DNA from 4 places in the Rhizobium sp. 10N414 genome. Region 1 is predicted to be linked to each of the others. Evidence: predicted binding sites of a transcription regulator. Region 1 holds the regulator's gene; each other region holds the start of a gene.
What was found. Region 1 encodes PhoB, which activates phosphate uptake and scavenging genes when phosphate is short. Its sites were predicted from a motif close to TGTCATNNANCTGTCAT; they were not measured.
Positions count from the first base shown of each region.

Region 2: the regulator PhoB is predicted to act here: its motif matches at 2,026-2,042, upstream of AC1DE4_RS09565 (BtaA family protein).
Region 3: the regulator PhoB is predicted to act here: its motif matches at 4,769-4,785, upstream of AC1DE4_RS05055 (UDP-2,3-diacylglucosamine diphosphatase).
Region 4: the regulator PhoB is predicted to act here: its motif matches at 3,692-3,708, upstream of AC1DE4_RS15940 (DUF1045 domain-containing protein).

Region 1 is NZ_JBFTIN010000001.1:140,497-148,218, forward strand. Features, by position in the region: gene argF (ornithine carbamoyltransferase) at 1-559, opposite strand, end outside; gene AC1DE4_RS00740 (aspartate aminotransferase family protein) at 602-1,798, opposite strand; gene AC1DE4_RS00745 (GcrA family cell cycle regulator) at 2,227-2,760, shown strand; gene phoB (phosphate regulon transcriptional regulator PhoB) at 2,854-3,537, opposite strand; gene phoU (phosphate signaling complex protein PhoU) at 3,574-4,287, opposite strand; gene pstB (phosphate ABC transporter ATP-binding protein PstB) at 4,331-5,146, opposite strand; gene pstA (phosphate ABC transporter permease PstA) at 5,161-6,483, opposite strand; gene pstC (phosphate ABC transporter permease subunit PstC) at 6,480-7,722, opposite strand, start outside.
Region 2 is NZ_JBFTIN010000007.1:104,201-111,922, reverse strand. Features, by position in the region: gene AC1DE4_RS09575 (lytic transglycosylase domain-containing protein) at 1-537, shown strand, start outside; gene AC1DE4_RS09570 (serine hydrolase domain-containing protein) at 531-1,916, opposite strand; gene AC1DE4_RS09565 (BtaA family protein) at 2,089-3,333, shown strand; gene AC1DE4_RS09560 (class I SAM-dependent methyltransferase) at 3,330-4,001, shown strand; gene AC1DE4_RS09555 (glycoside hydrolase family 25 protein) at 4,132-4,929, shown strand; gene AC1DE4_RS09550 (lytic murein transglycosylase) at 5,013-6,245, shown strand; gene metF (methylenetetrahydrofolate reductase [NAD(P)H]) at 6,754-7,653, opposite strand; gene AC1DE4_RS09540 (ArsR/SmtB family transcription factor) at 7,658-7,722, opposite strand, start outside.
Region 3 is NZ_JBFTIN010000003.1:4,588-12,309, forward strand. Features, by position in the region: gene AC1DE4_RS05035 (TolB family protein) at 1-152, shown strand, start outside; cobalamin riboswitch at 179-360, shown strand; gene bluB (5,6-dimethylbenzimidazole synthase) at 401-1,090, shown strand; gene AC1DE4_RS05045 (DUF2865 domain-containing protein) at 1,097-2,182, opposite strand; gene AC1DE4_RS05050 (NADP-dependent malic enzyme) at 2,305-4,617, opposite strand; gene AC1DE4_RS05055 (UDP-2,3-diacylglucosamine diphosphatase) at 4,845-5,669, shown strand; gene AC1DE4_RS05060 (MFS transporter) at 5,833-7,053, shown strand; gene dgcA (N-acetyl-D-Glu racemase DgcA) at 7,005-7,722, opposite strand, start outside.
Region 4 is NZ_JBFTIN010000015.1:101,582-109,303, forward strand. Features, by position in the region: gene uraH (hydroxyisourate hydrolase) at 1-165, opposite strand, end outside; gene AC1DE4_RS15915 (ureidoglycolate lyase) at 162-662, opposite strand; gene AC1DE4_RS15920 (HepT-like ribonuclease domain-containing protein) at 667-1,029, opposite strand; gene AC1DE4_RS15925 (nucleotidyltransferase family protein) at 1,026-1,319, opposite strand; gene uraD (2-oxo-4-hydroxy-4-carboxy-5-ureidoimidazoline decarboxylase) at 1,375-1,872, opposite strand; gene puuE (allantoinase PuuE) at 1,872-2,795, opposite strand; gene AC1DE4_RS15940 (DUF1045 domain-containing protein) at 2,895-3,617, opposite strand; gene AC1DE4_RS15945 (NAD(P)/FAD-dependent oxidoreductase) at 3,731-4,909, opposite strand; gene mnmC2 (tRNA (5-methylaminomethyl-2-thiouridine)(34)-methyltransferase MnmC2) at 4,908-5,624, shown strand; gene AC1DE4_RS15955 (response regulator) at 5,614-7,722, opposite strand, start outside.

The DNA.
Region 1 (7,722 bases):
AACCAAGGGGCACCGCCATATTCATGCGGTAGCCAAAACGCGCGGCTCCTTCGACCAACGAATGCAGCACGTTGTTGCCGTCACCGGTCCAGGCGATCGTCTTGCCCTTGATCGGGCCGCGGTGCTCTTCGAAGGTCATGACATCAGCCATGATCTGGCAGGGGTGCGTATCATCCGTCAATGCGTTGATGACAGGAACGGTTGCATGCTCGGCGAGCTCCAGCATGCGGGCATGATCAGTCGTGCGGATCATGATCGCGTCGACATAGCGCGACAGCACCTTGGCCGTGTCACCGATCGTCTCGGCGCGGCCGAGCTGCATTTCTGTGCCCGACAGGAACAGCGTCTCGCCCCCGAGCTGGCGCATGCCAACGTCGAAGGACACGCGGGTGCGCGTCGAGGGCTTTTCGAAGATCATCGCCAGCATCTTGCCTGATAGCGGCTTGTCGCCCTGCCCGGCCTTGAAGGCCTGCTTGCGCGAGATTGCGTCATCCATGATGAGCCGTAGGTCGGATGCCGCGACGGCGGAGAGATCGAGGAAGTGTTTGGGGGAAGCCATTATCGTTACCTATCACGCCCGCCTTCCGACAGGCACTACTCATTAAGCCGTCTTCTTGACCTTCGCAGCGCGCACGCTTTCGGCGGCGCGTTCGAGGCGGGCAAGGCCCTCGCGGGCTTCGTCAGCAGTGACGACCAGAGGCGGCAGAAGACGAATGACATTGTCGCCAGCGGGTACGCCGAGCAGATGGGCGTCACGGATCGCCTGCAGCAGTTCGGAGGACGGCACGGCGGCCTTGACGCCGAGCAGCAGCCCCTCGCCCTTGATATCCTCGATGATATCAGGATAGCGATCCTTGAGCGAGGCCAGCCCTTGGCGGAATACCAGCGAGACGTCACGCACCTGCTGCAGGAAGCCCTCCGCGAGGATCACGTCGAGCACGGCACTGCCAACTGCCATGGCGAGCGGATTGCCGCCATAAGTGGAGCCATGCGTGCCGGCCTTCATGCCGGAAGCGGCCTCTGCCGTGGCAAGGCAGGCTCCGAGCGGGAAGCCGCCGCCGATGCCCTTGGCAACCGCCATGATATCGGGGGTAGCGCCTGACCACTCATGCGCAAAGAGCTTGCCCGTGCGGCCCATGCCGGTCTGCACTTCATCGAAAATCAGCAGCAGACCATGCTCGTCGCAGATCGCGCGAAGTGCCTTCAGGAACTCGTTCGTCGCCGGGCGGACGCCGCCTTCCCCCTGAATAGGTTCGATGAGGATCGCGGCCGTTTCATTTGTGATGGCGCTGCGGACTGCATCGAGATCACCGAACGGCACCTGATCGAAGCCAGGCGCCTTGGGACCGAAGCCTTCGAGGTATTTCTCCTGGCCACCGGCGGCAATCGTCGCCAGCGTACGGCCATGGAAGGCGCCTTCAAAGGTGATAATATGGAACCGCTCGGGATGGCCCTTGGAAAACTGATAGCGGCGCGCGGTCTTGATCGCGCATTCCAAGGCTTCCGCGCCGGAGTTCGTGAAGAACACCTTATCGGCGAAGGTCGCATCGGTCAGCCGCTTTGCCAGTGTTTCCTGACCCGGGATCTCATAGATGTTGGACAGATGCCAGACCTTGTCGGCCTGCTCCTTCAGCGCGCCAACCACATGCGGATGGCTGTGGCCAACGGAGGTGACGGCAACGCCCGCGCCGAAATCAAGATATCGCTCGCCCGTTTCGCTGATCAGCCACACGCCTTCTCCTCGCTCGAACCGCAGCGGGGCACGAGAGTAGGTGTCGTAAAGCGCGGCTTCAGCCATGGCGCGATCTCCTATCAGCAATCATCAGCAGCCGGACTCCGGCTAAGGAAAGCAGGTCCGGAAAATTAAAAATGCCGCCTTTCGGCGGCGAGCAGCACTATTTACTTTTCGCACTGCAATGTCAACAAAACTGAGGTTTCGCTGCATGCGTCAAGCAGCCATCCCGAGGCGCTCGACCTATCAACAACTATGTTGCATAAATGACTCTCACGCCCAGCAAGTTGGGGAAAACTTGAAAATCGATTCCCCGAGATTCAACCGACTCTTGTCACGGAGTCGGCCTCACACTAGGTTAAAACTCAATTACTAGGCTGCATGCGGCGGAACTAGTCACCAAAATTTGAGTAAGCGTTTCTTGCCTCGGATACGTCCGTGGCAACGGTGAAGGATTCTGCCTACACCAACGCTAATAAGGCGGAGACAGGGGCATGAACTGGACAGACGAGCGCGTTGAAAAACTGAAGAAGCTGTGGTCCGAAGGCCTGAGCGCCAGCCAGATCGCAGCACAACTTGGCGGTGTAAGTCGTAACGCCGTCATTGGTAAAGTCCATCGTTTGAGTCTGCCCGGCCGTGCCAAGGCCGGCGGTTCGACGACCACCGTCAGAACCCCCAAGCGCACGACTTCGGCGCCCCGCGCCACGAACTACGCCTCGCGGATCACCACACGCACCGTTACCCGCCAACAGGGCGCGACGATGCTCAAGGAAGAGATCGAAATCGATACGGTGGAGGAAGTCCGCTTCCGTCCGGCCGCAAATGTAATCGTTCCGATTTCTCGCCGCCTTGGCCTCACCGAGCTCACCGAGCGCACCTGCAAGTGGCCGGTCGGCGATCCGCTCAATGACGACTTCCACTTCTGCGGTTGCGAGTCCCCGGACTCTTCCCCGTATTGCACGTATCATCAGCGCATGGCCTACCAGCCGGTCAACGAGCGCCGCAAGGCCGCTAACCGGGTCGCCTGACCCGGAAGCCGGATAAGGAATAAAGAAAACGGGCCCTCGCGGGCCCGTTTTTCGTTGTAAGGGAAAGACCTCTCAGGCTCTCGCCTGAAAGGATCAGGCTTCCATCGAATAGCCGGCACCGCGCACGGTGCGGATGACGTCCTGCATGTTGGGCAAGTTCAAAGCCTTGCGCAGGCGGCCGACATGGACGTCAACAGTACGCTCGTCGACATAGATGTCGTGACCCCAGACGCCGTCGAGCAACTGCGAGCGCGAGAAGACGCGGCCGGGCGATGCCATCAAGAACTCGAGAAGGCGGAATTCGGTCGGGCCGAGGCGGACTTCGCGGCTCTTGCGGTGAACGCGGTGCGTCTCGCGATCCAGCTCGATATCGCCGCACTTCAGCAGCGTCGAGAGCACCTCGGGCTTGGCACGACGCAGCATCGCCTTGACGCGAGCGACAAGCTCCGGCGTCGAGAACGGCTTGACGACGTAATCGTCAGCACCGGTCGAGAGGCCGCGAACCCGTTCGCTTTCCTCGCCACGGGCGGTCAGCATGATGATCGGCAGGCGCTCGGTTTCCGGCCGCATGCGCAGGCGGCGGCAGAGCTCGATGCCAGACACGCCCGGCAACATCCAATCGAGGATGAGAAGGTCCGGCGTGCGTTCCTGAAGCCGGATCTCGGCCTCGTCGCCGCGCAGGATGGTATCGACCTCAAAGCCTTCGGCCTCAAGGTTATAGCGGAGAAGCACGCTCAGCGCTTCTTCGTCTTCAACGACAGCTACTTTAGGGATCATTCGTTTCGGTCTCCTGGGGGCGCGGTCGCGGAATGACTATTCAGTGACTGCGCCGACGGTGTTGGCGGTATCGTCCTTCGGACGTTCGCCTTCCGGCTGGGCACCGGTGGCCATGTAGTAGATCGTTTCGGCAATGTTGGTGGCGTGGTCGCCGATGCGCTCGATGTTCTTGGCGCAGAACAGAAGATGCGTGCAGCTGGTGATGTTGCGCGGATCTTCCATCATGTAGGTGAGCATTTCACGGAACAGCGAGGTGTACATCGCGTCGATTTCCTCGTCGCGCTCACGGACCGATTTTGCTTTGTCGGCAGCACGGCTCGTGTAGACGTCGAGGACTTCCTTGAGTTGGACGAGGGCGAGCTCGGACAGGTGCTCGAGGCCGCGGGCGAGCTTGCGCGGCACGCCGGCGCTCTGTACGGCAATGACGCGCTTGGCAGTGTTCTTGCCCAGGTCGCCGACGCGCTCCAGGTCTGCCGCGATGCGGATGGAGCCCATGATCTCGCGAAGATCGGCCGCCATGGGCTGGCGGCGGGCGATCGTGACGATCGCCTTGTCGCCGATCTCGCGCTCCGCGTGGTCGAGGATCACATCGTCCGAGATGACCTTCTGGGCAAGAGCCGTATCGCCGTTTACGAGCGCGCGTACGGCATCCGAGACCATCTGCTCGGCCAAGCCGCCCATTTCCGAGATACGGCGGGACAGGAACTTCAAATCATCGTCGTAGGCAGAAAAGATATGTGTCGATGCCATAGGGCTCATCCTTGAATATCGTAAGTGCTACCGAGACGGCCGATCAACCGAAGCGGCCCATGATGTAGTCCTGGGTGCGCGGATCGTCCGGGTTGGTGAACATCTTGTCGGTGTCATTCTCCTCGACGAGGTTGCCAAGGTGGAACATGGCTGTGCGCTGCGAAACACGGGCGGCCTGCTGCATCGAGTGCGTCACGATGACAATCGTGTAGTTCTCGCGGAGCTCGTGGATGAGCTCCTCGACCTTGGCCGTTGCAATCGGATCGAGTGCCGAGCATGGCTCGTCCATCAGGATGACTTCGGGGCTGACGGCGACGGCGCGGGCGATGCAGAGGCGCTGCTGCTGACCACCGGAAAGACCGGTGCCAGCTTCGTGAACGCGATCCTTCACCTCATTCCAGAGGCCGGCGCGCTGCAGGCTGTGTTCGACGATCTGGTCCATGTCGGCCTTCGACTTGGCGAGCCCATGGATACGCGGACCGTAGGCGACGTTTTCGTAGATCGTCTTCGGGAACGGGTTGGGCTTCTGGAACACCATGCCTACACGCGCGCGAAGCTCCACAACGTCGATATCCGGATCGTAGATATCTTCGCCATCGAGCGTGATCTTGCCAGTGACGCGGCAACCGTCGATCGTGTCGTTCATGCGGTTCAGGCTGCGCAGGAAGGTGGACTTGCCGCAACCGGATGGGCCAATCAGGGCGGTCACCGTGTTTTCACGGATGTTCAGCTTCACGTCGAACAGCGCGCGCTTCTCGCCGTAGTAAACGGAGACGTCCTGGCCGATCATCTTGTAGGGAATGGTGTTCATCTTCTGATCAACCGCTTTCTCAACTGCTGCTTCCGTCAACATGTTCATAATGTTTACTCCGTTTACCAGCGGCGCTCAAAGCGACGACGCAAGAGGATGGCTCCGAGGTTCATGAGGATCAGGAATAGGAGCAGGACGATAATGGCGCCGGAGGTCCGCTCGACGAAGGCGCGCTCGGCTTCATTGGCCCACATGTAGACCTGCACCGGCAGGGCCGTCGAAGGCTCCATGGGCGTCGCCGGAGCATTCGCGACGAAAGCGACCATGCCGATCAAAAGCAGCGGCGCCGTCTCCCCGAGCGCGTGCGCCAGACCGATAATCGTGCCGGTCAGGATGCCGGGCATCGCAAGCGGCAGGACGTGGTGGAAGACCATCTGCATCTTGGAGGCGCCGAGGCCGAGCGCGGCCGAGCGGATCGATGGCGGGACGGCGCGAAGCGCTGCGCGGGTCGCGATGATGATCGTGGGCAAGGTCATCAGGGTCAGTACCAGACCACCAACCAGCGACGCTGAACGCGGCAAGCCGGCGAAGTTGATGAAAACAGCAAGACCGAGCAGACCGTAGACGATGGAGGGAACCGCCGCGAGGTTGTTGATGTTGACCTCGATCAGGTCCGTCAGCTTGTTCTTCGGTGCAAATTCCTCGAGGTAAATCGAAGCGGCAACGCCGATCGGCAGGGAAAGGACGAGCACGATCAACATCAGATAAAGCGAGCCAACCAGGGCGACACCAAGACCGGCGGCCTCGGGACGGCTGGAGTTGCCGTTGACGAAGAGCCCGGTGTTGAATTTCTTGTGCAGCGCACCGGTTTCCGCCAGCTGGTTCATCCAGCCAACCTGCCTGTCGTTCACCTTGCGGTTCTTCTCGTCGACCTTGAGGTCAATCTGACCCTTGTTGGCGGAGTCAACGTTGGCGTCTGCAAGCAGGGTGATGTTGACTGTCCTGCCGATGAGCGACGGATCGGCAACGACCATGTCGCGCAGCTGGATCGGCGCGCCCTTGGAGATCATAGCGGTCGCGTCACGCACCTCGGGACGGCTCGATGCATTGAGGTTCAGCGTCTTGACCATCGCGTCGCGGATGAGAACCGAATAATTGGCCGCGATCAGCACGGACGGATCCGTTGCGCGCTTGTTGTTCGGGTCGATGGTTTTCTCGCTGAACTCGATCGGCAGCGTGATCGCCGTCTGCAGGAAGGCCGTGTAGCCCTTGCTGACGACGCTCGTCAGCAAAACCGCCAGGAAGATCAAGCCAAAGGAGATCGCAGCGATGCCATAGATGCGGAACCGGCGCTCGGCGGCATAGCGGCGCTTGAGGCCGATGTCGCGACGTTCAGGCGCCTTCGAAACGACAACGCCCTGACCCGGAGAAACAATATCCGTCATTCGTACTGCTCCCGGTATTTGCGCACGATATAGAGCGCGTAGATGTTGAGGCAAAGCGTGATGAAGAACAGCGTGATACCAAGCGCGAAGGCAACCAGCGTCTGCGGCGAGGTGAACTCCAGATCACCAGTGAGCTGATTGACTATCTTGACAGTGACTGTCGTCATTGGCTCGAACGGGTTGACCTGGATGCGCGCTGCGACACCCGCCGCCAGCACTACGATCATGGTTTCGCCGATGGCGCGCGATGCAGTCATCAGAAGCGCGCCGACGATGCCGGGCAGCGCCGCGGGAAGCACCACCTTCTTGATTGTCTCCGAACGCGTCGCACCGAGACCGAGCGAACCATCGCGGAGCGCACGCGGCACAGCGGTGATGATATCGTCGGAGAGCGACGAAACGTATGGGATCAGCATGATGCCCATGACGATACCCGCTGTCAGAACGCTCTGCGCCTGAATAAAGTTCGCATAATTGCCGGTAAGGAGGCCGTTTACCTGCGAAGACAGGTCGCGGAGGAAGGGGCCGACCGTGACGAGGGCGAAAAAGCCGTAAACAATCGTCGGAATACCAGCGAGCACTTCGAGCAGCGGCTTTGCGATCGATCGCACCGCGGGGGCCGCGTATTCCGCCATGTAGATCGCCGCGAACAGGCCGACAGGCACCGCCACCAGCATCGCAACGAAGCCGATGTAAAGCGTGCCTAGCAGCAGCGGTATCAGGCCGAATTGCCCGAAGGACGAGCCGCCGGCACCAGCAAAGCGCGGATCCCAGACCGTACCGAAGAAGAAGTCTGCAGCAGGAACGACCGCGAAGAAATGCGCGGCTTCCGTCAGCATTGACAGAACGATACCGATCGTCGTCAGGATGGCGATCGAGGACGCCAGGAGCAGGCCCCAAAGCATGACACGTTCGACGCGGTTGCGTGCACGGAATCGCGGAGCGACTTCACGAAGCGCATAGAATGCGCCGGCAACGGCAAGGATGAGGACGACCGCCGTCATGACGAGGCGGCTGGAAGCCGATTCTTCGTTCAGCTTTTGCGCTGCGTCGATCATGTATGGCTGCGGCTGGCCGGCCAGCGGAACGCCCTTTGCAGCAAGCTTTGCCTGGAGGCCAGCCGGATCGCTGGCAGCACCGCTGATCTCCTCCGGGGTGAGGAGCGGCAAGCCGCGCGCAATCGCGCTGACCATCCCGTAATTCAGGTTCTGCTGCGCGGCCGGCTGCGCCTTGACGTCA
Region 2 (7,722 bases), on a different contig from region 1:
CAACTCGCCTTTGCCGCAACACCTCAGGCTGGAAGCAGCGCGATTGCAGCTCTTTCCGCTATCGATACGACGCCGCACCCGATGATGGATTACGGTTTCGACACCTCAGGTCCCTCGGATCCACCGGCCGCACCGCCGATGTTCAGCGACAGCGACGACGATGGCGCGCCGACGGTTGAGAAAAGCGCAATCACCAAGATCATCGACAAATATTCGAAGCTCTACCAGGTGCCCGCCTCGCTGCTTCACCGCGTCGTGCATCGCGAGAGCCGCTACAATTCCAAGGCCTATAACAAGCGCGGCTATTTCGGCCTGATGCAGATCAAGTACAACACGGCCAAGTCCATGGGCTACGAAGGTGATCCCGCTGGCCTCTTTGATGCCGAAACGAACATCAAATACGCCGCCAAGTATCTTCGCGGCGCTTGGCTCGTCTCTGACAGCAGCGAAGACGATGCTGTCCGCCTCTATGCCCGTGGCTATTACTACGAAGCCAAGCGCAAGGGCATGGACGACGTCGCCCAGGGCAACTACTGATCACTGCCGGGCAGCGCGGCTAGGATCTCTTTGACCAGCATCTGCGGCTTGTAGCGAAGCCAGCTTGGCGTCAATCCGAGCCTGACGACGACAAGCTTCGCGGACGGCACGATCGCAATGCTCTGCCCATCGTGCCCCTCCATCCAGAACGTATCTTCGGGAAGACCGGCAACGGCGCTGGTGTCACCGCCCGGCGCGGCGAGCCAGGCCTGCGCCCGGGTATATTTGCCGCCCGAGGCCACGGTCGGCGTCCTCATCGCTGCCATGAACCGTTCCGGCAACAGCCTCTGGCCGTTCCAGACGCCGTCCTGAAGAAGGAACTGGCCGAAACGCGCCCAATCCCGCGCTGTGGCGTAAAGATAGGAACTGCCGGCGAAGGTGCCCCGTGCGTCGACCTCCAAGACAGCACTCGACATGCCGATCGGGTCGAACAGCGCCGTCTTGGGATAGGCAAGCGCCGCCTGCATGTTGCCAATCCTGTTCATCCATATCTTTGAGATCAGCACCGACGAACCGCTTGAATAGCTGAAACGCTGGCCCGGGCTTGCCTCCAATGGCAGACTTGCTGGCAGCGCCGTCATATCCGCATCGAGATAGAGCATCCGTGTGACATCGGCGACCGTGCCGTAGCTCTCGTTGAACACCAGGCCGCTCTCCATGCCGAGCAGATCACTCAGCTTGATCGCCGAATGGTCGCCCCCCTTCCACTGCGGCAGAAGGCCAGCCTCATCGAACGCGATTTTGTTGTCGAGCATCAGCCGCCCGACGATGGCTGCATTCACGGTCTTCGTCATCGACCAGCCGGTGAGCGGCATCATCGGACCGAATCCATCACCATAGCGCTCCCCGATGATGCGGCCGTTGCGAACCACGACAACCGCGCGCATTGCAGGACCGATCAGCTCGGCATCTGAAAGCAGTGCATCGACACGGCTGTCATTGGCCTTCGCGACGGCATTTCCCTCCGGCCATGGGGCCTCATTTTGCGGCTCCGGAGTCACCGGAACCTCGGGCACGGCGCGCGCCGCGGCCTCGAAGTCACCATCCGGCACGCTGCTGCAGCCGAGTGCGCCGCGATAGATCGCATGGCCCGGCGCGAAGAGCCCGAGGATACGAGCGGTAACCCGCTTGTCCTGCCTGTCGACAGTGACGCGTACCAGTCGTAGCAACGGATTTCCCGGCGCCTGAACGTCCTCGTAAAGCACCTGTTCGGGGTCACGCCCTGCGAGGAATACGTTCGAGCAAACGATCTTGGCTGCGTAACCATCACCGACTCGCAGCAATTCAGGTGGCCGCGCATAAAGCCAAGCCGCGCTCATAGCGACGATCGCGACCAGCAAAAGAGCGAGTGGCCTCACGACACGCAGCACAAATCGCATATGCGATCCTCCTTGCCCACAAGAGAAGCAGGAAAGCCGGCAGCGCGAAAGCCCCCAATGCCCGGATGTTTTTCCATTTCCACCGACGGAAGCACGCGCCCACAGCTTGCGTCATCAAACTGTAGTGACGGCGCGCTAAACGCCCTGAACGCTAAAAGGGTGAAAGACTCATATGACGGAATTTGCACCGGATGCCGGCTTCCGCAAGAACCGGAAACTCAAGGCAGCTCTTCTCCGCCACAATGCCTTCTCCAAGGCAGGCTTTTCGGAACGGCTCTTTGGGCTGCTGTTTTCCGGCCTGGTCTATCCGCAAATCTGGGAAGATCCCGACCTCGACATGCTGGCGATGGAGCTTCAGCCTCACCACCGCATCGTGACGATCGGCTCCGGCGGCTGCAACATGCTTGCCTATCTTTCCAGGAGCCCGGCGTCGATTGATGTGGTCGATCTCAATCCGCATCATATTGCCCTCAATCGCCTGAAGCTTGCCGCGTTCAGCCACCTTCCCGCACACGCCGATCTCGTTCGCTTCCTCGCCACACCGCGCGAGTTGTCGAACAGCCACGCCTTCGACCAATTCCTCGCTGCAAATCTTGACGACGCGACCCGCAACTACTGGAACGGCCGCAAGTTCGGCCGTCGGCGGGTCACGGTTTTCGACCGCAACATCTACGAAACAGGTCTCCTCGGTCGGTTCATTGGAGCAGCACACCTTCTGGCCCGCCTGCATGGCGTCGACCTGACGGAAATGACCAAGACGCGCTCCCTGCGCGAGCAGCGCCAGTTCTTCGACGAGAAGATCGCACCACTCTTCGACAAGCCGGTCGTACGCTGGATCACCGGCCGCAAGAGCTCGTTGTTCGGCCTCGGTATCCCGCCACAGCAATACGACGAACTGGCAAGCCTCGCCGCCGAGCAGTCAATCGCGCCGATCCTACGGCACCGACTTGAGAAGCTGGCCTGTCACTTCCCCATGCAGGAAAACTATTTTGCCTGGCAGGCTTTCGCTCGCCGCTACGCGCCGAAGGGCGAAGGCACACTCCCAACCTATCTCGAGCCCGCGAACTACGAGGCGATCCGTGGCAATGTGGATCGCGTCACCGTTCATCATGCAAGCTTCACGGAACTGCTCGCCGGCGAGCCGGCCGGATCGCGCGATCGCTACGTCCTCCTGGATGCACAGGACTGGATGACGGACCAGCAACTCAACGACCTATGGGCAGAGATCAGCCGCACGGCGCGCGAAGGTGCCCGGGCGATCTTCCGTACGGCGGCCGAAAAGAGCATCATCGAAGGCCGTCTGTCGCCTGCAATCCGCGATCAGTGGACGTACATGGAAAATCGCTCCGCCGAACTCACGGCGCTTGATCGCTCGGCAATCTATGGCGGCTTCCATATCTACGGGAAGAATGCGTGAGCGGGGTCGGCACGAATCCCGTCACCAAGGACGACGGCCACGCCGCCCTGATGGACGGCATGTACCGTTATCAGCGCCACATCTATGACCTGACGCGCAAGTACTACCTTCTCGGCCGTGATGAGACGATCCGCAATCTGAATGTGCCGGAAGACGGCACCCTGCTGGAGGTCGGTTGCGGAACCGGCCGCAACCTGGCGCTCGCCCATCAATATTACCCGCGGGCTCGGCTGTTCGGCCTGGACATCTCGCACGAGATGCTGATCTCCGCGCGCAAAACATTCGAGACCAAAGCAACGGTTCCGGATTTCCGCGTCGCGGACGCGACCGCCTTCACGCCGCGCGAGTTCGGCGTCAGCGGCTTCGACCGCATTCTCATTTCCTACGCCCTTTCGATGATCCCCGATTGGGAACGCGCCGTCGACTCGGCCATGGCCGCCCTCGCCCCCGGCGGCGAGCTGCACATCGTCGATTTCGGCCAGCAGGAGCGCCTTCCGGGCTGGTTTGCACGCTTTCTCAAGGCGTGGCTGCGAAAATTTCACGTGTCGCCGCGTGCCGATTTGCGGCAGGTTCTCGCGTCGCAAGCCTCTGAAAATCAAGCGCGACTGACCTTCGAGACCATTGGTGGCGGYTATGCCTGGCGGGCCGTCATTGTGACCAAACCTTGACATTTCGCTTGAAACTAACCGTTTTTTTACGTTGATATGGAAAATAGAGGGGACATTCCTCTGCTGGACGCGTCTTTAACGGGGTCGAGCTGTGGGGCAAAAAATCCATTCGTTTCGCGACGGAACATCTATGCGCCGGCTTCTGTTTTGCGTTTTGCCGTTGGCTGTCATGCTCGCCGGATGCACGTCATCGGGCTATGATTTTCTCGAAACAGCGTCCGTGAAGCCAAAGACGCGCTTCAAGGACACCGATCCCCAGGACTTCGGATCAAAGCATCCTGAGCAGCAGCCGATCCACGGCATCGACGTGTCGAAGTGGCAGGGCAATATCGACTGGCAGACGGTCAAGGGTTCCGGCGTTGCTTTCGCCTTCATCAAGGCGACCGAAGGCAAGGACCGCATCGATCCGCGCTTCAACGAATACTGGCAGCGCGCCCGCGCCGTCGGCATTCCGCACGCTCCCTATCATTTCTACTATTTCTGCTCGACGCCCGATGAGCAGGCTGACTGGTTTATCCGTAACGTGCCCAAGGAATCCATGCGCCTGCCGCCGGTCCTCGACGCCGAATGGAATGCGGAATCGAAGACATGCCGCTATCGCCCCGATCCGGCGGCGGTCCGCGCCCAGCTTCAGCGCTTCATGGATCGCCTCGAGGCCTATTACGGCAAGCGGCCGATCATCTATACCTCGGTAGACTTCCACCGCGACAATCTCGTCGGCTACTTCCAGAATTACCACTTCTGGGTCCGCTCCACCGCCAAGCATCCCGAAGTCACCTATGCCGACCGCCGTTGGGCCTTCTGGCAATACACGTCGACGGGCGTCATCCCCGGTATCAAGGGTCCAACGGACATCAATGTCTTTGCCGGATCGACCCAGAATTGGCACAACTGGGTAGCGGCTGTATCAAAGGACACAAATTCTTAGTAACGTCGCCTCGTCTTTCTTGCTTCCGTCACAATCATTTGGGAAATCGACGGAAATTCCATTTTATGACGAGGATCGAAACTATGTACGTCTCGCCCGCAAGCCGCACGGCACTTGCACTCCTTTTCGCTGCCGGTCTGGCGACCGGCGCAGCCGCGCAGACGCCGGCACCGAGTGCCCCGGCTTCGCAGACACCGGCGGTAGCATGTGACGGCGACCTCAGCGAATTCTTGGCCGGCGTAAAGGCCGACGCCATCGCAGCGGGCGCATCGGCCGAAGCTGCTGACAAGGCTCTGGAAGGCGCACAGATCGACCAGAAGGTCTTGAGCCGCGACCGCGCTCAGGGCGTGTTCAAGCAGACTTTCCTGGAATTCTCGCAACGCACTGTCAGCCAGGGCCGGCTCGACATTGGCCGCCAGAAGATGAAGCAATACGCAGATGTCTTCGCCCGTGCTGAGCAGGAATTTGGTGTACCCGCAGGGGTTATCACCGCCTTCTGGGCGATGGAAACCGACTTCGGCGCCGTACAGGGCGACTTCAACACCCGCAACGCCCTCGTGACCCTGGCTCACGACTGCCGCCGTCCGGAGCTTTTCCGTCCGCAGCTGATCGCCCTCATCGAAATGGTTCAGCATGGCGACCTCGACCCGGCAACCAACACCGGTGCCTGGGCCGGCGAGATCGGCCAGGTCCAGATGCTGCCTCGTGACATAGTCGCCTATGGCATGGACGGCGACGGCGATGGTCACGTCCGCCTCAAGCAGAGCGGCCCCGACGCCATTCTGACGGCGGCCAAGTTCATCCAGCATCTCGGCTTCCAGAAGGGCCAGCCGTGGATCCAGGAAGTCACGCTTCCCGAGAACCTCCCCTGGGAGAAATCCGGTATCGGTGGCCCACTGACGGCCGGTGAGTGGTTCGCCCTTGGCGTCAAGCCGCGCGATGGCAACACGAGCTTCGGCAACCTGCATGGCGACCTGATACTGCCGCAGGGTCGCCTTGGCCCGACCTTCATTGCCTATCCGAATTTCCAGATCTATCTCGAATGGAACAAGTCGTTCATCTACACGACCTCGGCCGCCTATTTCGCGACACGCCTTGCCGGCGCTGAGACCTATCTCAAGGGCACGCCCGAACAGGGACTTTCCAACGACCAGATGAAGGAACTGCAGACCAAGCTCGGAACGCTCGGTCACGACGTCGGCAAGGTCGACGGCATCCTTGGTTCAGGCACGCGCGTCGCCATCCAGAAGGAGCAGCAGCGTCTCGGTATTCCCGCCGATGGCTGGGCAACGCCGACGCTCCTCAACTCGCTCTGATCACGTTTCCTCAAGCGAGCACTTTAAGGCCGGGTTTCGCACCCGGCCTTTTCATTTTCGGGGATTGTTCCATGGTTTCAGGCGCTTCAGGCAAAGCCTTCATCTTGCCGCAAGTGTGAAGGCTGGATCGCCGACCTTAACGGCCGGTTAAAATCTGTGAATATTTTTCCACGGAGATTTATCTTGCGATTTCAACAAATTAAAGAAAGCATCACGGCCGCAATGTGACATTTTCGCCGCAGCGCAATATAAAATCCGCTTTCCAAGCGACACAATCACGACATATTATCGCAACTGTTAACGCGAGGAGACAGACATGGGACTTACACAATCCTTGAATGTCCTTTTGGTCAGCGCGGCGTTTGCATTTGTATTGACAATGCTTTTCATCTGAACGCCGAGGCAAGCGAACAGTACCGAGACTCCTGAGTAGCGAAACAGTTCAATGAAGAAAAGCGCATCCCACGAGGAGATGCGCTTTTCTTTTTGTCGTCACTGACGGAGCAGCCTACGCGGCAGCGCCAGCCTTCCTGGCGCCTTCCCGTGTGAAGCCGAGATTGGTCAGCACGGCCGAAACGAGCGGCGCCCGGTTCATCGTGTAAAGGTGGAAATCGGTGAGCCCGCGGCGAGCCAGATCCTCGATCTGTTCGGCGGCAACTTCAGCGGCAACCTTGGCTCTTTCTTCCGGCTTGTCGTCGTAGCCTGCAAAGCGTTCATCGAGAAATGCAGGGATGACCGTGCCGCAGGCACCGGCGAAGCGCTTCAGCTGCGTCAGGTTCTGGATCGGCATGATGCCCGGCACAACCGGGATCTTGATGCCCGCAGCCCGTACATTTTCCAGGTAGCGCTCGAAATTGTCGTTATCGAAGAAGAACTGCGTCAGCGCGCGGGTCGCGCCGTTATCCGCCTTCTGCTTCAGCATCTCGATGTCGGCGGCGGTATCGCGGCTTTCCGGATGCTTTTCCGGGTAGGCCGACACCGAAATCTCGAAATCGCCGATCTCACGCAGACCGGCAACCAATGCCGCCGCATTCGCATAGCCGCCGGGATGCGGCTGATAGGGCGCGCCAACGCCGCCCGGAGCATCGCCACGCAGCGCCACGAAATGCTTCACGCCAACCTTGCGGAAGCTGTCGATGACGCTATGCGTTTCGTCCTTCGTCGCGCCGACGCAGGTGAGATGCGACGCCGTGGCGAGCGGGGTTTCGGAAAGGAACCGTGAGACAGTCGCCAGTGTAGGCGCCTTGGTGGTGCCACCGGCGCCATAGGTCACCGATACGAAGTCGGGATTCCAGTCCTGCAGATCGGTGACCGTATTCCACAGCTGACCTTCCATCTCTTCCGACTTAGGCGGAAAGAACTCGAAGGAAATGCCGATTTTGCGGCGCGCGTCGCTGTTCAAAGCCATATGATTATCTCCCGGCAAGTATGGGTTCGGCGCCTTCGCTCGCTGCGGAGGCCATAAGGCGCCGGGGGT
Region 3 (7,722 bases), on a different contig from region 1:
TCGATGTTCGCCTGCGGCTGATGGACATGGACGGCGGAAACCTGACGATGCTCTTCGATCTCTTCGGCGGGCAGGGAACGATCAACGTGCCCAACTGGTCGCCGTCAGGTGATGAGTTCGCCTATGTGCGCTACTTTCCCGTCTCGGATTAAGGGATTGCGTCGGCCAGGGTTTATGGGCATAGACGCGTCCGTCGGGTGCCCGCCGCGGGCGGGAGAATCGGGAATTCGGTGAAAGACCGAAACGTGCCCAACGCTGTAAGGCTGACGGCTGCCGCAAAGAGCCACTGGTCCAGTACCGGGAAGGCGCGGCAGTCGGATGACGCCAAGTCAGAAGACCGGCCCGACACCATAGACTGACCCGCGTGGACGGCGGGCGGTTGTGTTGTTGGGGATTGACGATGCGACCAGACCATTCAGGCTCCCTGTCGGGAGCCGCAGCCTTTTCGACCGAGGAACGCGACGCCGTCTACAGGGCGATTTCGACGCGACGCGACGTGCGTTCCGAGTTTCTCCCGGATGCCATTCCGGACGACGTCGTCAAAAGGCTTCTGACGGCCGCGCATCACGCGCCGTCCGTTGGGTTCATGCAGCCCTGGAATTTTATCCTGGTGCGCGATGACAAGGTGAAGGAGGCCGCGTGGCAGGCCTTCAATCGCGCCAACCGCGAGGCCGGCGAGATGTTTGAAGGCGGGCGGCAACAGCTCTATCGCTCGCTGAAGCTTGAGGGCATCCGAACCGCACCGCTCAGCATCTGCGTGACCTGCGATCCGGACCGCTGCGGCGATGTCGTTCTTGGCAGGACGCACAATCGGCGGATGGATTCCTACTCCACGGTCTGCGCCGTGCAGAATCTGTGGCTCGCCGCCCGCGCCGAAGGCGTGGGGGTCGGCTGGGTGAGTATCTTTCACGAGTCCGATATCAAGGACATCCTCGGTGTTCCTGATCGGGTCGAGATCGTTGCCTGGCTCTGCGTCGGCTATGTCGACCGGCTCTATGACCAGCCGGAACTCGCCGTCAAAGGATGGCGCCAGCGATTGCTGCTGGATGAACTGGTGTTTACGGATCGCTGGGACAATCCAGCGGACTGAGGGCGGCTATTGCTGCTGCGGCTGAGGGCCCGGCTTTGCCGGATGCTTGAGGTCGATTGTGCCTTGGTCGCCGGCCAAGAACTGCGGACCGATCTGGCGCACCTTGTTGGTCGCCGGATCATATGGCCTGTCCGGCACCTGAGGCTGCGGTGCAGCCGGGGCGGCGACCTTGCTCGCTGGCTCGGGCTTCTTGGTTTCGATCGTGGTGATCGATCCTTGTTGCGGCGGTTCGCTGATCGATTGGCTTTTTCGCATCCGCTCATAGTAGGCGTTGAGGTCGCAGCTGCAGGATGATTTTTCGCCGGGTTTGCGGTTCTTGTAGGCGAAAGCGTTCGGCATTGCGCTGTAAGGAGCGCCCGTCGCCGCCGATATCATCTGTGAAGTCTCAGTGCTGGAGACGTCATGATAAAAGAGCTCGGTGTCGATGCCGGGACACATCTTCGAGCAGGTGTCGGCATCGCGGGCGAAGTCCTGCGAGGTTGCATTCGAGCTTAACGGAAAAAAGCCACCGTCGCAGGTGCGCACACAGACGGTATTGAGATGAGAGGGCGTCGACATGCCGGGGAGACCGTATCGGCGCTGGCCGGGATCGCCACCCGGCGGTACGAAGGTGTCGTTTCGCAGCGCCTGATCTTCAATGCTTGGAGGCGGTGCATATCCATCGCCGCTGTCGGCGGGCCACTGTTCCTCGTTGCAGCCATTGTCATCGAGCGCCGCAAGAAGCTCGTTTCGCGTGCGGACATCCTCGCTTTGGCCACGCAGCTCGTCGCGCCGCTGCTGCAGATAACGGATGTTGTCGACCATTTTGCTCTCCGCGCGCTCAAGCTCCCCGCAATAGCCGTCATCGTCGCCGATCACGACCATGCTGCCGCTTGTGCAGCCGTTCTGACGGAGATCGCTACGGACTTTGCGAAGCTCAAGGTTCTGTTCGGCGATGGCGCTGGCGAATTTGCGCACCTCGGGTGTGCTGCCGATGATTTGCGGCAGATCCGCAAGGCGGGCACGCAGGTCTCCGCAGATCGCCGGCACCTGGGCATGGGCCGGGCCGATCAACACAAGTGCGGCTGCGAATGACAGAATCCAGCGGTTCAAGGCATCGTCCCATCGGTGAGCAGGTCGTAAGGCGCGGCGTCCCGCCGCGCCTCCATTGCTAGCCCGTTTGTCTTAACAGGCTGCAGTCGGAATCTTAGCGCATTTTCTCGATCGGCCGCAAATCACGCCGGCTGTGAAGCCTCGACGACGGCGAGGGCAGCCATGTTGACGACACCGCGGGAGGTCACCGAGGGCGCCAGGATGTGCGCCGGCAGCGCAGCGCCCAGCAGGATCGGCCCTACATGCAAGCCGTCGATCATCGATTTCACGACGCCGAGGGTGATATTCGCCGAATCCAGGTTCGGGAAGACCAGCAGGTTCGCTTCGTCATGCAGGGTCGTGTCGGGCATGACGCGCTTGCGCAGGGCGTCGGAGATCGCGCTCTCGCCATGCATCTCGCCGTCGACTTCAAGCTCCGGGGCTGCTTCGCGAACGAGCTTGAGAGCAGCACGCATCTTCGTCGCGCTCTCGGATTCACGCGAGCCGAAATTCGAGTGGGAAACGAGGGCCACGCGCGGCGTAATGCCGAAGCGCTTGATTTCCTCGGCGGCGAGAACCGCGGACTCGGCGATTTCTTCCGCAGTCGGATTGAAGGTGACGTAGGTGTCCGTGAAGAACGTGGCTCCGCGCTGCGAGATCAGCAGGCTGAGTGCCGAGAAGTCGCAGACGTCATGCCGCTTGCCGATGATCTGGCGAACGTCGCGCAGATGCTTCTCGTAACGGCCTTCCAGGCCGCAGATCAGAGCGTCGGCTTCGCCGCGCTTCAGCGCCAGCGCGCCGATGACGGTCGTGTTGGTACGAACGATCGTGCGGGCGGCCTCCGGAATGACGCCGCGACGCCCGACCAGCGAGAAGTAGAGATCGACATATTCGCGGAAGCGCGGATCGTCTTCCGGGTTGATGACGTCGAAATCCGAAAGCGGGCGGATGCGCAGGCCGTAGCGCTGGAGGCGCGTTTCGATGACCTGCGGGCGGCCGATCAGGATCGGTTCGGCAATGCCTTCTTCCAGCAGCACCTGCGCGGCGCGCAGCACGCGTTCATCCTCACCTTCCGAGAAGATGACCCTCTTGCGCTCGGCATTCTTCGCCGCAGCAAAGATCGGTTTCATGATGAAGCCGGAACGGAAGACGAAACGGTTGAGCTGGTCGAGATAGGCGTCGAAATCGGTGATCGGACGCAAGGCGACACCGCTTTCGGCGGCAGCCCTCGCGACCGCCGGGGCGATCCGCAGGATCAGGCGCGGGTCGAAGGGCGAAGGGATCAGGTAGTTCGGGCCGAAGACCGGCGTTTCACCCGAATAGGCGCGGGCGGCGACGTCGGACGGCTCCTCGCGCGCAAGTGCCGCGATGGCGCGCACGGCAGCCATCTTCATTTCTTCGTTGATGGTGACCGCGCCGCAATCCAAAGCACCCCGGAAGATGTAGGGGAAGCAAAGAACATTGTTCACCTGGTTCGGGAAGTCGGAGCGACCGGTGCAGATCATTGCATCGGGGCGGGCAGCGCGGGCGAGATCGGGCATGATCTCCGGCGTCGGATTGGCGAGCGCCATGATCAGGGGGTTTTCGGCCATCTGCGCCAGCAGTTCCGGCTTCAGCACGCCGGCGGCAGACAAGCCAAGGAATACGTCGGCGCCACCGATGTTTTCCGCAAGCGTGCGCGTGTCGCTCTTTTGGGAGTAGACGCTCTTCCACTCGTCCATCAACTCTGTACGGCCTTCGTAGACCAGGCCTTCGATGTCGTGGACCCAGATATTCTCGCGTTTGGCGCCCAGCGTGACGAGGAGGTTGAGGCAGGCGAGGGCAGCGGCACCCGCGCCCGAAGCGACGATCTTGACCTCGTCGATCTTCTTGTTAGCCAGTTCCAGGCCATTGAGGATCGCCGCAGCGACGATGATGGCCGTGCCATGCTGGTCGTCATGGAAAACCGGGATCTTCATGGTCTCGCGGAGACGGCGCTCGATCTCGAAACATTCCGGCGCCTTGATGTCCTCGAGATTGATGCCGCCGAAGGTCGGCTCGAGCGAGGCGACGGTCGAGACCATCTGATCGACACTCGTTGCATCGACCTCGATATCGAAGACATCGATGTTGGCAAACTTCTTGAAGAGGACGGCCTTACCCTCCATGACCGGCTTTGATGCCAGCGGACCGATATTGCCGAGGCCGAGAACGGCCGTACCGTTGGAAATGACCGCTACGAGATTTGCGCGCGAGGTATAGTCGGCGGCCGTCTCGGGATTGTCGCGGATGGCGAGACAGGGTGCTGCGACGCCGGGGGAATAGGCCAGCGCCAGGTCGCGCTGGTTGCCGAGCGGCTTGATTGCCTGGATTTCAAGCTTGCCCGGACGCGGATAGCGATGGAAGTAGAGCGCTTGCTCGTCGAGGCTTCCACCTGCCAAATTCTTTTCCGTCTTGGACTTTTCGTGATGATCCATCATCGCCTCCGGCTGCCGCATGCTGTCTTTGAACTGCCTTCAATACATCAAACGGGATGGTCGAACAGTCGGAATTTCCGTTCGAAATGCGAAAACAGCGCAAATCTGCCGTGACGGGAGCGCAGGTCTGTAGAGACCGGGAAAATCGGGCGTGACAACCGGATGTCATCTTCCTGAAACACGAGTCTGGTTTTGGAAGGTCAGGTGAACCATGGGACACGAGCAGGATGCTTGTGAGGGACAATATGGATACGCGGCACTTCCGTACGCTTTTCATTTCCGATGTGCATCTCGGCTCCAAGGCCGCGAAGGTGGACTTCCTGTTGGATTTTCTCAAGCATCACGAGGCCGATACCATCGTCCTCGTCGGCGATATCATCGATGGCTGGCGACTGAAGCGCAACTGGTACTGGCCGCAGGATTGCAACGACGTGGTCCAGAAGCTGCTGCGCAAGGCGCGCAAGGGCACGCGGGTGGTTTATATCCCCGGCAATCACGACGAATTCCTTCGTGACTTTCCAGGCACCCATTTCGGTGGCATCGAGGTTGCCGAGCGCATCATGCACGAAGCGGCCGACGGCAAGAAGTACCTCGTGCTGCATGGCGACGAGTTCGACGTCGTGGTGCGCAACGCCCGCCTGCTCGCCTATCTCGGCGACTGGGCATACGACATGGCGATCATAATCAATATTGGCCTAGCAGCAATCCGTCGCCGGATGGGGATGCCGTACTGGTCGTTTTCCGCATGGGCCAAGCTTCAGGTGAAGCATGCAGTCAACTTCATAGGCGAGTTCCAGCGCGTCGTTGCCGACGAAGCCCGTAAGCACGGTGCGGACGGCGTGATTTGTGGCCACATTCATCACGCTGTCATGGAAGACATGGACGGGATCCGTTACATCAACACTGGAGACTGGGTCGAAAGCTGTACGGCGATCGCCGAGCATCAAGACGGCGCCTTTGAATTGATCGAATGGCGTTCCATGAGCGGTACGCAGGCGGTCCCGATGGCGATCGGGCATCGCGAAAAGGACGTCGCCCCGCAAGCCGCTTAGGCGCAATCTCCCAAGCCAGCAATTCAATGCATCAGTTTAGCCCGTTGTGTCTTTGCGACAGGCCCTATTTATTTTTTTAAACGTTTCAATCGGGCAATTTCTTGCCATAGTCGCCCTTAGGTTGACGTGATAGGCAGCGTTCAGTTTCCTGCAGGTCCACCTAATGATTCCCGCTCAAAACCCTCAGACAGGCGAGGGCGCCCCGCCGCGCTTTCGGCTTCTCAGTGCCCTGTCTTACTGCGCGCCCCTGCTCGTCAATGGCGTTGCGTTGCCCTTCTTTCCGATGTGGCTTGCACAGCACGAATTCAACGACCACGAGATCGGCGTCATCCTCGCGGTGCCGATGGTCGTGCGCGTGCTCGTCGCCCCGATCGTGGCGATGTATGCCGACCGGATGAGGGAGCGAGCGGATGTGCTGCTGTTTTCCGGAGTCCTGTCGCTGCTGACAGCCATCGCGCTCTACTGGACGAACACATTCTGGCCGGTGCTGATCGTCTACACGATCCAGGGAGCGACCTTTGCCTGTTATGTCCCGGTTGTCGAATCGATCGTGATCTCCGGAGTGCGGCGCTGGGGTCTGGATTACGGCTCCATGCGGGTATGGGGGTCGGTAGCGTTCATCGTCTCCACTCTGATCGGCGGGCAGCTGATCGGGCATTGGGGTGGCGAGATGGTGTTGCCGGTCATGACCTTTGGCTTTGTTATGACTGTTGTGATGGCTATCTATTGTCCCCGGATCGGCCCGACGCGCAGGCGCGGGATACCTGTCGATATCTCGGCTGCAACGGGGAGTTCTCTGCGCCAGCCCCATTTGTTGGCGTTGCTGATCGGGGTCGCAATCCAGCAGTCGAGCCACGCGGTGCTGCAGGCCTTCGCATCCCTCTACTGGCGAGAACTCGGCTTTTCCGGCACCGAGATCGCCGTTTTGTGGAGTGCTGGCGTTGCGGCCGAAGTGACCGTCTTCTTTCTTTCCCGCCGGCTGAACCGCCGGTTCAGCGCCTGGACGCTAATCCGGTTCGGGGCGGCGGTCAGCGTGTGTCGCTGGATTCTGTTCCCGATGCATTGGGGGTTCTGGGGCTTCTTCCTGCTTCAGTGCATGCATTCCTGCACCTATGCGTTCGTGCATACGGGCGTGCAGACACGTATCGTCGCCTCGGTGCAGGAGACGCAGGAATCGTCGGCGCAGGGCGCGTATTTCTTCTACAACGGCATGTTCATGGGGCTGATGACCATCGCCTCCGGTTACATCTACGCTTGGCTCGGCCTCGCAAGCTACTACGTGATGGCACTCGTCGCCCTGACCGGTCTCGGGCTGGTTATCGCGGCTTACTATCTTCAGCCCCAGAGCGTCGTTTCCGGCGGGAAAACGAGAGAGGCCGTATAACGCAGTCCCGGTTCGCGGTCGCGAGCAAGCAGCAGCGGTCCATCGAGGTCGACGAACTCGGCGTCCTGGGCCAGCAGCACGGCTGGCGCCATTGCCAGCGACGTGCCGACCATGCAGCCGACCATGATCTTGAAATCAAGGCGTTGCGCCTCTTTCTTCATCACAAGCGCCTCCGTGAGGCCACCCGTTTTGTCGAGCTTGATATTGATCGCGTCGTAGCGGTCGCGAAGGCTGGCGAGGTCCCCGGTATGGTGGACGCTTTCATCCGCGCAAACGAGGACGGGACGACGGATCTCCGCCAGAAATTCATCCTTGCCGGCCGGCAGCGGCTGTTCGACCAAGGCGACGCCCATCTCGGCAGCGATGCGCAGATGATGCTCAAGCGTTTCGTCAGGCCAGCCCTCATTGGCATCGAGGATGATCGCCGCATTGGGCGCTGCCTCGCGAACCGCGCGGATACGGCTTTCGTCATCGCCGGTGCCGACCTTGACCTTCAGGAGGGCCCGATCGGCGTTTGCGCGCGCCTGTGCAGCCATGACGTCAGGTTCGCCGAGCGAGATCGTGAAGGCGGTCGTCAGCGGCTGCGGCTGCGCCAGGCCAAGCGCCATGATCACGGTTTCGCCCGAACTCTTGGCTTCCAGATCCCAGAGGGCGCAGTCAACGACATTG
Region 4 (7,722 bases), on a different contig from region 1:
ATCGCCGATCAGGATCGGCCCGCCGTCGACGCGGCCGTCGGAATTGGTCTTGACCGTCTTCATATGGCGACGGACCTCTCCTTCAAGGTGAAAGAGATCGATCCGCAATCCCTCGGCCGGCTTGCCGGACGCGGTATCTAGTACGTGGGTGGTCAGTCCGGTCATAGGCTCGGCTCGCTGATGATGAAGGGCCTTTCGAAGAAGTATTCTTCCAGATTGTTGCCGGGTCCCTCGCGGTCGACAACAAGGAAATCGCTTACGGCGCCAAGCGACATCAACGGGTGGTGCCAGGTATTGCGGCGATAGTTCACGCCCTGATCGCCCCGCGCCAGAAACACCCGCGGACGACCGGGCTTGCCGCCCTCGTCCTCGGAGACGACGACGAGATAGGGGCGGCCGGAGATAGGCGAAAAACTCTGGCTGCCGAACGGATGCCGCTCCATCATGTCAACTTCATAGGGAAAGTGGCGCGGCTGCCCGCGAAACAGGTTGATGATGACGCGCGCGCCCTCGCCTGCCGCTTCGGCAGCGGCAAGCGCATGGAAGCGCTCGGTCGTTCCGTTGTTGATATAGCGCATCGTTACCGGATCGGCTTCGATGATATCACCGAAGGGCGCAAAGGCGGATTTGGTCAGCGGAACAATATCGAGGATTTGAGACATGTCTTTATTCGCCTTCGGCACGCCAATTGCGCACGAGGTCAAGTCTGTAGAGCAGGTCGGGAACATCGTCTTTCGCGGTCGCCCAAATCTTGTCGAGATCGATGTCGAAATAGCCATGAGCAATACGATTGCGCATGCCTCGCATCGCGCCCCAAGGGAACTCGGGGTGCTCTACCATAAACTCGGGATGGATCTTTATGAGTTGTGCAGCGATCTCCGAAGCCATCAGGAGGCTCATTCCGACCGCCCGCTGAAGGATGATGTCAGCCAGAAAGTGCTCCTTACTGACATCGGTGACCATTTGATGGGCATCGGTAGCGGCTTGCCGCATGCGCTCCAGCAGGTAGGAAATTCGCTCGAGGCTCATATGGGCTTCGCTTCCGAAAGGACACGGATACGCACGGGTTCGGGAAAGTCGCCGGGCGTCAGCAGATGGATGGACGTACCCAGCATCATCTGTTCCAGTGCGTCCTGCAAGCCGCCCAGCGTCAACAATGTGCTGCCCGGCAGCGCATCCACCAGAATATCCAGATCGCTGTCCGGCCGGTCCTCGCCGCGCGCCACGGAGCCGAAGACACGTGGGTTCGCCGCGTTGAAGCGCTTCGTCACTTCGCGGATCGCCTGCCTGTTCTTCTCCAGCACTTCGGATGGCCTCATGGCGCAACTATAAGTCACGGGCGCAAAAGAGAAAAGCACCAAGGAGCTGCCTGTCTCAACGCCCCGGCAGTATCATCTCAAGGCGCAGAAACGCGATACGCTCGACCTGTGCGGTGGCTGTTTCGAACTCTTCATCGCGCGTGTTGTCGATGCGCTTTTCGAAGGCAGCCAGAATGTCATCCTTGTTCAGGCCCTTAACCGCGATGATGAAGGGAAAGCCGAACTTTTCGACATAGGCCGTGTTGAGCTCGGTGAAGCGGCCATGTTCCGCGGCGCTCAGCCGATCGAGCCCGGCGCCTGCCTGCTCTTTCTTGCTGTCTTCGGTAAGCTCACCCGCTATCGCGAGACGTCCGGCAAGATCGGGATGGGCACGCAGCACGCCGAGCCGCTCCTCCGGACTCGCCGCCCGGAAGATGGCGACGAGCGCCGTGTGGACACGATCCACCGTCAGTTCGTCGCCGACGAAACCGTCGTCATAGGCACGCTCGGCAATGAACGGCGAATGTTCAAAGACACCGCCGTAGCGTGACACGAACTCGTCCCGCGAAAGCATCAGATTGTCTCCGGCTTGTGGTGGGCATGCCAATGCTGCGCGATCTCGATTCGCCTGGGTATCCACACCTTGTCGTGCTTCAGCACATATTCGATGAAGCGTTTCAACGCTGCGGCGCGACCGGGACGACCGACGAGACGGCAATGCAGGCCAACCGACATCATCTTCGGGCTGCCGGCCTTCCCCTCTTCATACAGCGTATCGAAGGCATCCTTGAGGTAAGTGAAGAACTGATCGCCGGAATTGAAGCCTTGCGGCGTTGCAAAGCGCATGTCGTTCGTCTCGAGCGTATAGGGTATGATCAGGAACGGGTTGTCATCGACACCCTTCACCCAAAACGGCAGATCGTCGGCATAAGAGTCAGAGGAATAAAGGAAACCGCCCTCTTCCATGACGAGGCGCAGCGTGTTGTCCGAAGGCTTGCCTTGGTACATTCCGTAGGGACGTTCGCCGGTCAGTTCCGTGTGGAGGCGCACGGCTTCCTGGATATGCTTGCGCTCGACGTCTTCCTGGAAGTCCTTGTACTCAAGCCAGCGGTACCCGTGGCTGGCGATCTCCCAACCGGCTTCCTTCATGGCCGCGACCGCCTCCGGGTTGCGCGCCATAGCAAGCGTCACCCCATAAACGGTGGCCTGAACCTTGAGCTCCGTGAACATGCGCCACAAGCGCCAGAACCCGGCGCGCGAGCCATATTCGTAAATCGATTCCATATTGAGGTTTCGCTGACCCGGCCAGGACGCGGCACCGACAATTTCCGACAGAAGGTTTTCGGAGGCAGGATCGCCATCGAGAATGCAGCTTTCGCCGCCTTCTTCGTAATTGATAACGAACTGAACGGCCACGCAGGCATCGCCCGGCCACTTCGGGTCGGGCGTGTTGCGACCGTAACCGATCAGATTGCGCGGATAAGTTTCGGATACCATGAAATCACCTTCCTGAAAGTCGGCGAAACGGTAGCATCCAGAGAAGGAATGTCGAGACGGAAAGTACGCAACAGAGTTTTGCCTTTGCGGCYCAAACTCTTAGGCCAGTGTAGAAACACGATCTCGACGTGCGCTGACCTTGCCCATCGGATGCAGCGAATGCACGCTAAACGGCCCGCCATTCCCCTCTTCGACCATCAGCGCGACATTGGCGACCTTGACGGGATCGGCGAGGACTGGCTCGAAGGCGTTCCGAAGCGCCTGCTCGACCCGTGGCATGTCGCAGTGGCTGACAGGACCGGTCAGCGGCATATGAAAGCGAAACTCGTCCATCACAAAAGGGCTGCCCCAGCGATACAGATTGGCGAACTGCGCCGCCGACAGGCCACCCGGGTCCGTCCGCTCGATTTCTGCCTCGCTCAACGGCGCCCGGAATCGGTCGAACTCTTGAACGACGGCACTGGAAAGATAGTGGACATGTTCGCAAGGCCGCGACGGAACGAGACTGTAGAATACACCGAGCCTCGCCACCTCAAGCTGATGGATGTGAAACGGCGTCAGCGTTCCACAGAAGCGCATCAGATCCCGCAGAAGTTGCGCCTCCGTTACGTCGGCGGCGAGGCGGAAGGGCGCCTTCAGAACACCTTGGAAGCCATAGCGGCGCGGTAGCGCCGTATGGAAGGCAATCTCGTGAATGCTCAGGCCGCGGATCGCTGTCGGCTCGACCATCTCGCCAGAGAACACGTTTCGACCCAACCAGTTTGCAGCCACGTGCGAAAGCGGGTCGCTCGCAGCGGGTGTAAAGCAAATGGCATAGCGCATCCAATTTCCTCCGTCGAACAAACGGCACAGCCCTCCGTCGGCGCCGCGGTTGCGCTAGCAGATAGGTGATTTGCATGACAGAATAACGAAAGGCAGGAGGTGCTAATTCACGTTTAGCGTGAAGCGACGCAGATGTGATTGGCGAGCAAGAAGCTTTCCGGCAGCGCGAAGGGCGGCTGGCGGCCGGCCGCGAGGTGGATCGCTGCCGCAGCCAGACGGTGCGCCAGGCCGAAGCTGACCTTGAAGCCGCCGGTCAATGCGATCAGGCCGGCATGGTCGGGATGGACGCCGATCATCGGATCACGATCGATCGCTTTCGGCCGCAGACCGGCCCACCGCTCAACAACGGGCGCGCCTCGCAACGCCGGCACCAATTGGGCAGATGCCTCAAGCAGCGCGTCGAGCTGCTCGTCCGTCGAGAATGGTTCGTCGAAGCGATTCTCGCTGGTGCTGCCGACGGCGACATGGCCGCCCTCATGCGCAACGATATACAGCCCGTCGCGAAAGATCGTCGGCAAGGACGGGGCTATGTCGACTTTCAGCAGGGCTGCCTGGCCTTTGACGGGCTGGCCCAGCGGCTTCACAAGGCCACCGGTATACCGCTGCAGCAATGGAAAGGATTGGTGGCCGGCAGCGACAATGCACTGTCTGAAAGCAATGTCACCTGCACTGGTAATCGCAACCTTGCGCTCAAGATCGAGATCATCGACCGAAACGTTTTCGGCAACGCGGACGCTCCGTGCGTCGCGCAGTGATGCCGCTAGGAGCGCGATGAGCGACCGCGGCGCGACTCTGGCGGCAAGCGTGTCGTGCACGAAGCCGCTTTCACCTGCCGCTGCGTCCAGCCAGTTGTCCTGGGGAGGCTTGTCGAGCACGCGCCAGTGGTAGCGCTGCTCGCCGGCGATCCAGCGATGCTTCGCATCCCGGGAATGACCGAGCGCGATCTCGCGCAAATGCGGCTTCGGCAGCGGAATGAGGCGGCCCGAGCGCCGATAGCCGGCGGAAAGACCGGTCTGCCGTTCCAACGCTGCAATCTCCGCCTCCAGAGAAACGAGCGCATCGAACTGAAATTGCTTCTTGGCATTCCACTTGTCCGGCATGTGCGGCATCAGCGCCCCGAGCAGGCCGCCGCTCGCGCCGTGACCTAGCCGGCCGGCTTCGATGAGCCATGCATTGATGCCCAGGCGTTCCGCCTGAACCGCTGCCCATAGCCCCATGATACCGCCACCGATGATCAGCAGGGCAGTCGATGATTGACCGGAACGCGCGGTCGGACTATCGGCTTTTGGCATGACAGATACTGATCCCGAAAAGAGTGCTGGCCCCCACCAGCCGCTGGAGTGGCGCGACGGCGATATGCCCTATTCACCGGCCTTTGGCGACCATTTTTATTGCCAGACCGATGGCCGGCTGGAATGCGGACACGTTTTCCTCGCCGGCAACGGCCTGCCGCAGCGCTGGCAGGATAACGGCGACTTCCTGATCGGTGAGCTCGGCTTCGGCACAGGTTTGAATTTCGCCGAAACGTGGCGGCAATGGAAACTCTTTCGGCGCAACGGGCAGCAACTGCACTTCATGTCGTTTGAACTTTATCTGATGCGGCGTGGGGAAATCGACCGTGCGCTTTCTCATTGGGCCGAGATCGACATCGAGCGGCAAGCCCTGGCGGCCGCCTGGCCGGAAACGCCGGAAGCAAGCGTCTTCCTGCGGCTCGATGACCAGACGTCGCTCAGCGTTATCCGCGGCCATGCTCTCGAAGGCGTCGCGGCCGCGCAAGCCGGCTTCGATGCCTGGTATCTCGACGGCTTCGCCCCATCGCGCAATGCCGACATGTGGTCTGAGGAATTGATGCGCCTCGTCTGCGAGAAGACGAAGCCAGGCGGAACCTTCGCGACCTATGCGGCGGCCGGCTTTGTCCGACGAAACCTGATCGCCGCCGGCTTTGCGGTGGAGCGTCGTGCCGGCTTTGCCGGAAAACGCGAGATGCTCTGCGGCATCAAATCCTAGACCCCGCGTGCTGCTCGCTCGCGCGCAGCCACAGCGCAAGCTTCTCTTCGAGCAGTTCCGGGCTGATCGGTTTTGACATGTAATCGTCCATTCCGGCGTCCAGGCAGAGATCGCGGTCGACCTCCAGCGTATGCGCCGTCACTCCGATGATCGGCACGCGATGACCTTGTACGCGTTCGCGATCGCGTATTGCGCGCGTCGCGTCGTGGCCGTTCATGACAGGCATCGAGACATCCATCATGATGATGCGTGGTGCGCAGCGATCCCATGCCTCGACCGCCTCCTCGCCGTTGCCGACGACGAGAAAACTGAGGCCGGTTTCCTGCAATATCTGCGTAAAGACGATCTGGTTGACTTCGTTATCTTCCGCAACCAGCACGTCGATGAACTCCGCCGGCGGCCATTCGGAAGGCTCAGCTTTGGCGAGCGGCGGCGGCGCTGCCTCCGGAACCGTCTTCCCCGCCGCAGCGATCTGTTTCGTGCGACTTGCCCGCACGACGTCAACGATGGTGTTTCGCAGCACGTTGGCCCGCGCCGGCTTCATCAAATAGGCTTGACCGTTAAGCGCGGCGAACTCTTTCTCCGTCCCGGAAATGTCCATTGAGGTCAGGAAGATGATCGGCAGCCGTTCAAAGCGGCTGTCGGCGCGCAGCTTCCGTGCGATGTCGGCGCCGTTCATGCCCGGCATCTGGTAATCCAGCACGACCGCATCGATCTCGATGCCCAACTCGTTCGCTGCGGCGATTATTGCCATGGCCGCCGGTCCGTCCTCGGCGGCGGCCCCATCGAAGCCCCAGAGGTCCAGCTGCTCGGCCAAAATCTGTCGGTTGACCGCGTTGTCGTCGACGATGAGAACGCGCGCACCCGTCACGTTGACCGGCAAGGGCTTTGGAGCAAGGCGCGCCGCTGCCACGGTGAGAGGCAGGTTTACCGTAAAGACCGAGCCCTCCCCCGGTTCGCTGTCCACCTCGAGGTAGCCGCCGAACAAGTCGACCAGCCCTGCCGTGATGGCAAGGCCAAGCCCGGTTCCCTCATGGCGACGCGTGGAGGATGAGTCGATCTGCGAGAACTTGTCGAAAATGGAGTCGAGCTTGTCGCCCGGGATGCCGATGCCGGTATCCTCGACCCGGATGCGCGCCATGATTTCGTCTTCCGCGCCCGGCGTAAAGCCGACGTCCACAAGGACGTGACCGCGCTCGGTGAACTTTATGGCATTGCCGACGAGATTGGCGATGATCTGGCGGAAGCGGCCGGCGTCACCGATCACGGCCGACGGCAAATCGGGTGCCGCGCGCACCAGCAGCTCTATGTTCTTCTCAGCCGCCGGCGAAGACAGGAGCGTTGTAACGTCCTCGATCGCCTCGACCAAATCGAACGTCGTGCGCCTGAGGGTCATCTGGCCGGCGTCGATCTTGGAGAAGTCGAGAATGTCGTTGATAATCGTCACCAAGGCGTTGCCCGACTTGGCGATGATATCGATGAACGTCTTCTGGCGCGTGTCGAGATTGGTCTTCGCCAGCAATTCGGCCATTCCGAGAACGCCGTTCATCGGCGTTCGGATCTCATGGCTCATATTCGCCAGGAACTCCGACTTGACGCGATCGGCGGCTTCCGCCCGGGATAGCAACCGCTCAAGCTCGGCCTCACGCTGCTTCGCTTCGGTGACATCGGTGAACAGCGCAACCCAGTGCTGCCGCTCGCTGATCGTCGCATCCAGGTTAACCCAGCGCTCTCCGGCGACATGGAACGGCGTCGAAATCGGCTTCTTGGCCGCGATATTATCGCGCCAGCTCTGCAGGATTTCATCTTCCTGCCCGTGAAAGTCGCCACGTTCGGCGCAAAACCGGAACAGATCGATCCACCCCCGTCCAACTGCGAGATATTCAGGTGGTATGGCGAGGATCTCGCTGAGTGGCTCGCTGGCAAGCAGGATGTTGCCGTCCTGAACGATCAAGAGGCCCTGCGACATCGCCCGTGTCGCGTCCTCCATCAAGTCGCCGAGATGCGCGAGAGCCGCCCGCGTTTCGTGAATTTCCTTCTCCCGCTGGCGGACCGCAGTGACATCAGTATAGGAAAGCAGGACGCGACCGTTGGAAAG